2 regions of the Paraburkholderia steynii genome follow, and region 2 is predicted to be linked to the other one. Evidence: riboswitches for the same ligand, from Rfam matches in the RefSeq annotation. Region 2 holds a riboswitch; the other holds the start of a gene.
The links. A riboswitch is a leader RNA that binds a small molecule or an ion and turns the genes downstream of it on or off. The one in region 2 is predicted to bind cobalamin.
Positions count from the first base shown of each region.

Region 1: it holds a riboswitch for cobalamin, as region 2 does, so the genes downstream of both, BLT65_RS21015 (TonB-dependent receptor domain-containing protein) here and cobA (uroporphyrinogen-III C-methyltransferase) in region 2, are expected to answer to the same signal.

Region 1 is NZ_FNDI01000011.1:178,981-183,851, forward strand. It holds gene BLT65_RS21010 (FecCD family ABC transporter permease) at 1-27, opposite strand, end outside; gene BLT65_RS21015 (TonB-dependent receptor domain-containing protein) at 34-2,016, opposite strand; cobalamin riboswitch at 2,081-2,343, opposite strand; gene BLT65_RS21020 (hypothetical protein) at 2,564-2,926, shown strand; gene BLT65_RS21025 (cell division protein ZapA) at 2,923-3,240, shown strand; RNA gene ssrS (6S RNA) at 3,305-3,486, shown strand; gene BLT65_RS21035 (EVE domain-containing protein) at 3,627-4,097, shown strand; gene BLT65_RS21040 (SIMPL domain-containing protein) at 4,274-4,871, shown strand, end outside.
Region 2 is NZ_FNDI01000021.1:54,538-59,408, reverse strand. It holds gene BLT65_RS31005 (hypothetical protein) at 78-659, opposite strand; gene BLT65_RS46685 (hypothetical protein) at 680-895, opposite strand; cobalamin riboswitch at 949-1,221, shown strand; gene cobA (uroporphyrinogen-III C-methyltransferase) at 1,369-2,106, shown strand; gene BLT65_RS30995 (cobalamin biosynthesis protein) at 2,103-2,522, shown strand; gene BLT65_RS30990 (hypothetical protein) at 2,680-2,982, opposite strand; gene BLT65_RS30985 (glycosyltransferase family protein) at 2,986-4,527, opposite strand; gene BLT65_RS30980 (hypothetical protein) at 4,572-4,871, opposite strand, start outside.

The DNA of each region.
Region 1 (4,871 bases), on a different contig from region 2:
CGGCTGACGTTGCACGAGTCCGCTCATCGCGCGTCACTGCTGCTGCCAGCCGAGCGTGATATAGGCGCCGCGCCTTGGCGTGTTGTACGTGTAGGCGAGTTCATAGTCCTTGTCGAAGAGATTCTGGATTTGCGCGGCCACGTACCACGCCTTCGTGAGGTTGTAGCGCGCGGACAGGTTCACGATGCCATAACCGCCGAGCGCCGTGCCGCTATCATCGCGTTCGCCGCTCAGGAGCCATTCGCCGCCTACACGCCAGGTGCCGATATTGCGGTTCGCGGCGAACGACGCGAAATGACGTGCGCGACGGTTCAGATCGGTATGCGTGTCTTCATCGACGGGATTCTGGAACGTTAGGGCCGCGCGCACGTCGGTCCTGCCGACGTGACCCTGCCACGATCCTTCGATGCCCTGCACTTTCGCATGCCCCACGTTCTCCGCGACGTAGATGCCCGGCGTGGTCTGCACATAGTCGATCAGGTTCGTATAACGCGTCTGGAATGCCGTGAGCTTCATCAGGCCGAGCGCATCGGATGCGTACTGCAATGCGGCTTCGACAGAATGGCTGTGCTCCGGTTGAATGAGCGGATTGCCGCTGTACGGGTAGTACAGATCGTTGAAGCTCGGCGCGCGAAACGCATCGGACCAGCTTGCAGTCACCTTCCAGTGCTCGTTGAAGTCGTAGCCATAGCCCAGATAGTAACTGTTGGCTCCGCCGAAATCCGAGTACTGGTCGCGCCGCAGGTTCGCCTGGATCTGGCTGTTGCCGAAGCGCCCCGTGTAGCCCGCGAACCCCGAGTTCACGTGACGCGCGGGCGCGCTGTACTGATTCGAGTCGAGTGTCTGGTCGAGATGCTCGTAGCCCAATTGAAGCTTTTGATCGCGCGCAAACGTGAAGTCGTTCTGCCACGTGTACTGCCGGTTGTCCGAATCGTAGCGGTACAGATAGTCGCCATTGAGCGACGTGTTGCTGCGATCGTTGCCCGTCGCGACGACGAAGCGCGTCGTCCACCAGTCGGTGAGCTTGCCGTTCGCGAAGGCTGAAGCCGTCTGTACCTTGCTGTGCAGGTTGTTGAGATCGGTGGGCAGGCCGAAGGGATTGTCGAAGCTGTCGTTGCCGTTCGACTGGAAGTAGCGCAGGCCGATGTCCCACTGGTCGTTGAGCTTGTGGCGCAGCGACGCGCTCACGCTCTCGTTGAAATAACCGTTCGCGTTCGGATTGACGGGCGCGAGCGCCGGGTCGATCGACGAAAAGCCGTCCGTCTTCGCGCGCGCGAGCGTGACGCTGAAGGTCGTGCGGCCGTCCTTGTCGAGCGCACCGTCGACGCCCGCCGCCTGGCGTTGCGTGTGATAGCTGCCGTACTCGACGTCGAAGTGAAAACGCGGCGGATGATTGCCGCCGTCCTTCGTGAACACCTGCACCACGCCGCCGATCGCGCCCGAGCCGTACAGTGCCGACACGTTGCCGTTGACCACTTCGACGTGATCGATCTGGTCGAGCGGAATCTGTTCGAGTTGCGCGTTGCCCTGGCTCACCGAATCGACGCGCACGCCGTCGATCAGCACGAGCGACTGTGTCGACGACGCGCCGCGCAGAAACAGACTCGACGTCGCACCCGGCCCGCCGTTGCGCACGACCTGCGCGCCAGGCGCGAACTGCAGCAGCCCCGGCAAGTCGCGCGCGCTGTTGTCCGCGATGTCCTGCGGATCGAACAGCGTGGTCTGCGGAATCGCGTCGGCGAGTCGCTGCGCACGACGGTCGGCCGTGACGACGATGGGTGACAAAGTCGTGGGGATTGTGTTTGACGAAGTATCGGTCGAGCCGTTGTCCGATCGATCCGTGGATGTGGCGGATGGATTCGCCTCGTCGGCCGTCTGCGCGCTTGCGGCGAGCGGGGCTGAAGCAAAGGCAATCACGGCGACCGCAGCAAGCGGCGCGCGTCTGAAGTGTGGACACAGCGGGCGCGGAAACACCTGGCGCAGATACGCCGGGTGGACAAACACGGAGGTGAGCATCGAAAGAGTCCTGTGGGCCTGTGCGCGGCCCGCTCCTCGTGGGCCGATGCCTGTACAAGGAGCGACACGTTCCTTGCCTCCGGCCGGTATCCGGGCTGACGACTGGCCGACCCGCCTTCCCACGCATCATGCGCAGTGGCGCTTCGCACGGCATCGGCTCTATGGATGGCTCGACGCGTGCATGGGTCGACCTGCAGGAACTGCGGTCGTTGTACCGTTGCGAGGACAGCGCAGGTTGGCTCGTCCGGGCGGACTTCGCTCCCTGCTTCCCGTTTAACTGCGCGCGGCGCGATACCGCGCGCGGGCACCAGAGTGCCGCAAGTGTAGAAGTGACGTACACACGCGTCAAGAAACGCGAGGTGGTCACAGGGACGATGACGGTGGACTGTTAAAAGAGTCCCTTTTTCAAGGGTAAAAATGCGTGAATCGCGACAAGACACCTGGATAATGCCGCGTTAAAGCGCTACTGTTACGTCCTGAAACGAGACAAATGTCCGAGCGTGCGACATTCCGCGCTAGAATGCCATGTCTTTAGAGGACGCAGCACATGCTCACCGAACTCGAAACACTGTCACAGAACATCGGTCGGCTGATCGAGATCAGCCAACGCTACAACGAAGCGCGCCTCGCACTCGAAGAACAGCTCGCACAAGCGCGCGCCGAATGCGAAGCGACCCGCGTAGAACTCGAACAGACTCGCGAAGAACGCGCCGCATTGCAAGCGGAGCGCGATGCGCTGTCCGCGAAGATCGACGACGCGCAAGTACGTCTGAATGCCATCCTCGAGAAGCTGCCGCGCGCTCGCGGTCACGAGCCCGACAATCAACTCGATCTCCTCGCGCCCGAGCAGCAGGCGCAGGCCAATCACGACGCGAACCACGACGCGACCCGCCACGGAGAAAACGCATGACCACGAAGCAGATCGAAGTGTCGATCCTCGGCCAGCCCTATCGTCTCGCCTGCTCGGCGGAAACGGAAGCGGCGCTGCTCGAAGCCGTGGCCCGTGTCGATGCCGAGATGTCGAAGATCCGCTCGAACAGCAACGTGCGCGGCCAGGATCGTATCGCCGTGATGGCGGCGTTGTCGCTGGCATCGGAACTGCTTAGGCTGCAAGCCAGCGTGCGACACGGAGAATCATTTCCCGCCGAAGAAATCCGGCGTACAATGCACCAGATGAATGAGCAGCTTGGCACTGTGATCCAACAGTACAGCAGCGTGCAGTAAAGAAAATTTTGTTGGGCTTGATTGTTTTGCGGTCGGGCCCATGTTGTGGAGCAAACGTTTTTAAGCTTCCCTGCCTGGTTCGCCAAGGTCATATATTCCTTGAACCAATGCTATATGCACGGTTGCGGAAATTTGTAGCACGGGTGTGCGCGTCACTCTGTCTGATGTACCCGAAGTGCTGCTAACTGCGACCAATTCTGAACCTCAGGTTCAGGATGCCGGCCTAGCGGCTAAGGCGGGGACCTATACGAACGGCATCGGACTTTATCCGATGCCGTTTTTCTTTGGGCGTGCGCTTTGCGTTGGTTGGCGAGCACCGCGTTGCAAACCGTTTGAACCCGACTGTTCAACGAAGACTTCCTTCTACTTCACGTTCAATCCGACTCATGCGCTACTGGCTGATGAAGTCCGAACCGGACGAAGCGAGCATCGACGATCTCGCGAATGCCCCGCAACGCACGCTGCCCTGGACGGGCGTGCGCAACTATCAGGCGCGCAACTTCATGCGCGACATCATGAAGACGGGCGACGGCGTGCTGTTCTATCACTCCAGTTGCCCTGAGCCGGGCATTGCGGGCATCGCCGAAGTATCGTCGACGCCCTACCCTGACCCTACCCAGTTCGATCCGAAGAGCCCGTACTACGACGAGAAGTCGACGCAGGAAACGCCGCGCTGGACGCTCGTCGATGTCGTGTTCAAGAAGAAAATCAAGCTGATCCCGCTGGCGACGTTGCGCGAGCATCCCGAGCTTGCCGACATGCGCGTGCTCGCGAAGGGCAACCGTCTGTCGATCACGCCCGTTACGGAGGCGGAATGGGCGTTCATTACGAAGCAGCTTGCGAAGCGCGCTGCATGAACACGTGGTGAATACGTAAGTTCGCGTGACATTCGAGTATTCACTCGGGAACCAGACGACCCTTTCAGACGCCTAACCGCCTCGCAAGCGTCATGCCACGCGCGCCGCGCAACTGCGTCTGGCGACGCGGCTCTCGACGCATGCATGCATAACCTGCTCAACGAAGGAGTCGAACAATGACCAAAAAATCCGCGCTCGTATGGGCGCTCGCGGCCGGTGCCTGCGCGGCGCCTGTTGCACTCGCGCTCACGTCCGTCGCGGCCCATGCGCAAACCGTTGTGCAGCAGTATCAGCCGGCCGGCGTGCTGTCGCTGAACGCGCAGGCGAGCACCGATGTGCCGCAGGACGTCGTCGATATCACGCTGTTCTACGAACAGGAAGCCAGCGATCCATCGTCGCTGACGGGCACGTTGAACCAGCATGCCGACCAGGCGCTACAGAAGGCCAAGGGCGTGAGCGGCGTGACGGCGCGCACCGGTTCGTTCTCGATCTATCCGTCGACGGATCGCGATGGGCGTATTTCTGCATGGCGCGGCCGCACGGAGGTTGTGCTGGAGTCACACGACTTCGCGGCGGCATCGAAGCTCGCGGGGCAATTGTCTTCGATCATGCAGGTAGGGAATGTGCAGTTTTCACTGTCGCCGGAGGCAGAGCGCGCTGCCGGGCAGAAACTGACGGGGCAGGCGATTGCATCGTTCAAGCAGCAGGCTACGGCGGCTGCGCAGGCTTTTGGGTATAGCGGCTATACGATTCGCGAAGTGAATGTCGGGCATA
Region 2 (4,871 bases):
CCGTTCGATTGCGTGGGGTTCGCTAAAGGGGAAGTCCACCGGCTGCCGCCCTGCGACAGCCGGTGGACATGCGCAACTCAGTGCGCAGCGCCTTGCGGCGTGACTTCGATAGCCGTCGCCGAGACGAAAACCGCGTGGATCGTGTCGCCGACGTGCAGGTCCTTCAGGTCGAAATCCGGCGTGACCCTGATGATCTGCGTCTCGTAGACACCGCGCAGCGTGAGCAGGCGTTTGGCGGGATCGATCTTCTGCACAGTGGACAGCGTTTCGACCTGATGCACCGAATCCCGGCCGTCCGGGCCTTTCAGGGTCACCTGAGCATCGACGCGCTCACGGATGCCCTTGCCGGCGGGGTCCACCTTCTCGGCCTGGACGAGCAATGCATTCTTGTACAGCACGTCGACCTTCTCGCCCACGCGCAGCTTGTCGAACCCGGCCATTTTTCCATCCACCTGCATCGTGACCTCGATGCCGTCTTCGCCCTTCAGCGTGACCGTGCGAGCACCGGCGTCGAGCGCGATGATGCGCGCCTTCAGATGGATGGGCGGCGCAGCTTCCACGAGCGTATCCGCAGCCTTCGCGAGCGAGTCCGCTGCCTGTACCGAGGTCGCCGCCAGCGCGGCTGCCAGCATGACCGACGCGATCGTTGCCAGTTTCATTTTAATGTTCTCCCTAAAGGTTAATCTGCCTGTTCACGGGCAGACGCAGTCGAAAAGGCGGTGACCCGCACCACCCATTCAAATTGAGGTGAAATTTTGTTAGTTATCCGATATTTAACACCGGAAAAAACTGACGTCTCACGTCCGGCCACTATAAATGACCACCCTTGGGCTTTACCACCAATACCGCTTGAAAACAGTTTTCGAATTTGTCGAAACACGGCAAGAATCGCCATCGGGCGGGTGCGTCGGAAAACCCCGCGCCGCCCGCCCGCGGGTGCCGGTGTGCTATCGTATTGGCGCATCTGGTGCCCCGCCGGCTCGACGGCTGGCGGGGTTAAACGGGAAACAGGGAAGCGTCTTCACATCGCGCTCGCAACACGAGCGAGCCACGCGAAACATGAAGCCGCCTGGCCTGTGCTGTCCCCGCAACGGTCACGCGGCGAGCGGAATGAAGGATGTTCCGCGCAGTGCGTTCAAGGCCACTGCCTGCAACCCGCAGGTGGGAAGGCGAACGCGATGAGCCGTCAGCCCGGATACCGGCCAGGTGCAAGGGGGCGAGAACTTCATCGCCATTCGCTGGAACCGCGGGAAACGGATACCAGCGCCCACGCGCGGCACCGGCTCGAGCAGCCGTCGCGCGTCACACGCAACATCGCATGACCTGTCACACACAAGCGCCCGCCCGTGCAGCGGCGCTCTCCTTGCCATGAGCCGCGCCTGGCTGATCGGCGCCGGCCCCGGCGACGTCGAACTGCTGACGCTCAAAGCCGCGCGCACGCTCGCGCTGGCCGACGTCGTGCTGGTCGATGATCTCGTCAATCCCGAGGTCCTGCAATTCGCGCGCGACGACGCGCAGATCGTCCATGTCGGCAAACGCGGCGGGCAGCAATCCACACCGCAACCCGAAATCGTCGCGATGATGCTAGATCATCTGCGCGCGGGCCGCAGCGTCGCGCGGCTCAAAGGCGGCGACCCGTTCGTGTTCGGCCGCGGCGGCGAAGAGCAACAGGCACTGCAGGCCGCGGGCATTCACGTCGAAATCATCAGCGGAATCACGGCGGGCATCGCCGCACCCGCTGCGATCGGCATTCCCGTCACGCATCGCGATCATGCTCAGGGCGTCATCTTCGTCACCGGTCACGGCGCGGGCGAGCACGAAGCGGACTGGCGCGCGCTCGCAGCCACGCACATGACGCTCGTCATCTACATGGGCATGCGGCGGCTCAACGACATCGTCGACGCGCTGCTGCGCGCCGATATGCCGCCCGACACGCCTTGCGCCGCGATGGAATCGGCGACGCGCCCCGAGCAGCGCCATGTCTGCGCGACGTTGAGCGAGTTCGTCCAACGCGTTGCGCAAGCGCAGCTCGGTTCGCCGTCGATCGTCGTGATCGGCGGCGTCGCGTCGCTGGCTGCGCCCGTCGATGCCATGCTCAAGCCATGACGGCGCTGATCGCGGGCATCGGTTGCCGGCGCGGCGTATCGGCCGAACAGATCGAAGCCGCCGTGCGCGACGCGCTTGGTGACGCGCTGCCGTTTTCGGCGCTGATCGCGGTTGCCTCGATCGATACGAAAGCCAATGAGCCTGGGCTCGTCGCATTCTGCGCACGGCACGCGCTGCCGCTGCGAACCTTCACGCGCGACACGATCGCCGCGCTCGACACACCGATCGACGCATCACCGCACGTGCGCGCGCATCTCGGCATCGACGGCGTTTGCGAGCCTTGCGCGCTACTTGCCGCACAAGGCGGCGAACTGCTCGTGCGCAAACACGCGCGAGAAGGCGTTACCGTCGCCATCGCGTGCGTTGCCGCACACCCTCATTCCACCGACACAACCAGAATCAAGGAACATCGATGAAGACCGATCCCGAATCGGTTGAACACGGTTTCTGGTAAAGCATCCCAGCGCTTCATAAGCATTTTATGAGGACCGCGCCGCCATCGGTAGCGGGGACTCGAACCCCTGCAACTTGGCTTGTGGCTGCGTCCAGATACGCGATGCTGTTAAAAAGCTGTCATTGACTTGCGGCGACGACCGGCGGAACAGCGAACAGTTTTGCCTCGTCGCTGCGCACCGTGATCGGCGCGCGATTCCGGAATGCGACGGTAATCCCCTCTGCCGATTGCTGGATAGCGCACGAGTGGTCCACCGCTTCCCCATCCTTGCCGACGATCACGGCGGCCGCCTTGCCGCCACAATCGGGACTCCGCGGTACGACCATCAGCATATTGCCGTCCGGCAGCTGCTTGGCCGCGCCGTAAGGACCGGCGAATGCCGACAGACTGACCAGTGCGAGCGCCGCCGCGATTGCCTTCATGCCCTACCCCTTGAGGAAAATGTCACACAATTCTAGCCGCTTGACGGTAGCTGGCGCTATGCCAGCTTCGACGCGCGCCTCAAATTCTGGCGTCCTGGCATCTCGGCACACCATCACGGCTGACGGCTGCTTGCCGCCCAGGTACTTCGACGGGTTCGCGACCAGATCGTCGTAGTGCTTGAACAGGAGCGGCGCGACGAAGCCCTTGCGTTCCGCGAAGAACGGAAACTCGCTGCTCCAGTCGTCACCGTAGACGACGATCGGCCGCGCCGGATCAGTGTTGTCCCGCACGAAGTGAGCCGCCGCGAGGACCGGGTAATCGGGGCCGTACACCGTCTTGAGCAGCTGGAAGTTCGCGCCGGTCAGGAACGTGTTGACGTTGACGGCGGTAATGCCAGCGAGCGCGACGACGCCGACGAACGAAAGCAGGCGGTTACGATGCGCGATCGCGCCGCCGAGCGCCACGGCGACGCCGAAGATCACGAACGCCTCGCACGAGATCTGGTAGTACTCGTGTACGAACTGGAGGTTCGTGAACACCATGAAATAGAGCAGGAACAGCGCGATGCCGCCCACGATCAGCGCGCGGTGCTTCCAGTCGAGCATGATCACGCCGGCAGCGGCGATGCCCACGCCGACCCACCCGCCGAGATTCAGCACGATATTGCGCAGCCAGATCACCCACAGCCACAGTTTCCAGTTGAGCCGGTCGCCGCCGAAGTTCCACGACGTCAGCGCGCCGGACGTGAGCTGCGAGCCGAAGTCGTTGTAGAGCTTGACGTAGTCGCTGTACTTCGCCCACGCCGCGCCGATCACGAACGGAATCAGCACCGCAACGACGCCCTGCCACAACACGCGAGCCCGCAACCGGTCGGAAATGATCTCGCGCCAGCCGACTGCCAAAAGCCAGAAGCCGAGGATTGGCACCAGGGGCAGGACGGTTGTCGACTTCTGCAGGATCGCGAGCGTCTGGAAGATTCCAGCCAGCACGGCAATCTTCATCGTTCGGTCGCCCTGAATCAGGCTGACCATGTACGCGATGAAGTACAGCATGAAGAACAGCGCAGCCGTCTCCATCAGGAACGCCTGGCCGAAGAACACATGAATCGGCGCGGTGAAGAACACAGCGCAGAAGGCGAAGAAGTATGGCGCCCATTTCTCGCCGAACAGGCCTCTGCAGATGTGCGCTGCGGGAAACGCACACAGAATCAGGAACGCATAGCTGACGGCCTTGCCGACGCGCTCCAGATCAAGTCCGAGCGGGCACGAGATCAGCGAAACGACCCACTGATAAAGCGGGAACTCGAACGGTATCGCCCACGGGTAGCCAGCGACGGGCGTTTCGTACGCCAGCTTGAACCCGTCGCGGCAGGCCCAGTACGATGTGATGGCCGTCTGCGTCTGCCGGAAGCTGAAGGCGGGATAGAGGATGTGCGTGCCGTTGTACCGGATGGCCATATACAGGCCATAGGCGAGCGCGAGTAAGGCGATGCAGCCAGCAGCGAGAGAGGCAATCCGGCTGTTTTTGTAAGGTTCGGAGATCATGACGCCGCTTCAGGTTTCGAAGCGGCGCATTATAAATCAGTCGATTAGCGTACCCGGCGAGCCCGCATGAAACCGTTTGCCTGCATGGTGCTGACGGCGAAGGTCGCATTCGAAACACAGTAGACCGTCGTGGTGGACGCGACGTTGATTGGCACCGTGGGGCTTATCAGGCTGGGATTACCGGTGTTGGCGCCCATCGAGGCTACATAGGACGAATAGGTGCCGTTTGCACCGAACGTGGCCGAAGTGGTGCTGACACCGACGCCGAACGATGTTGCGGTCGTGGTAGCCGCCGGATTGAATATCGTGTCGCACTGAACCTCATAATCACCAGCGGTCAGGGA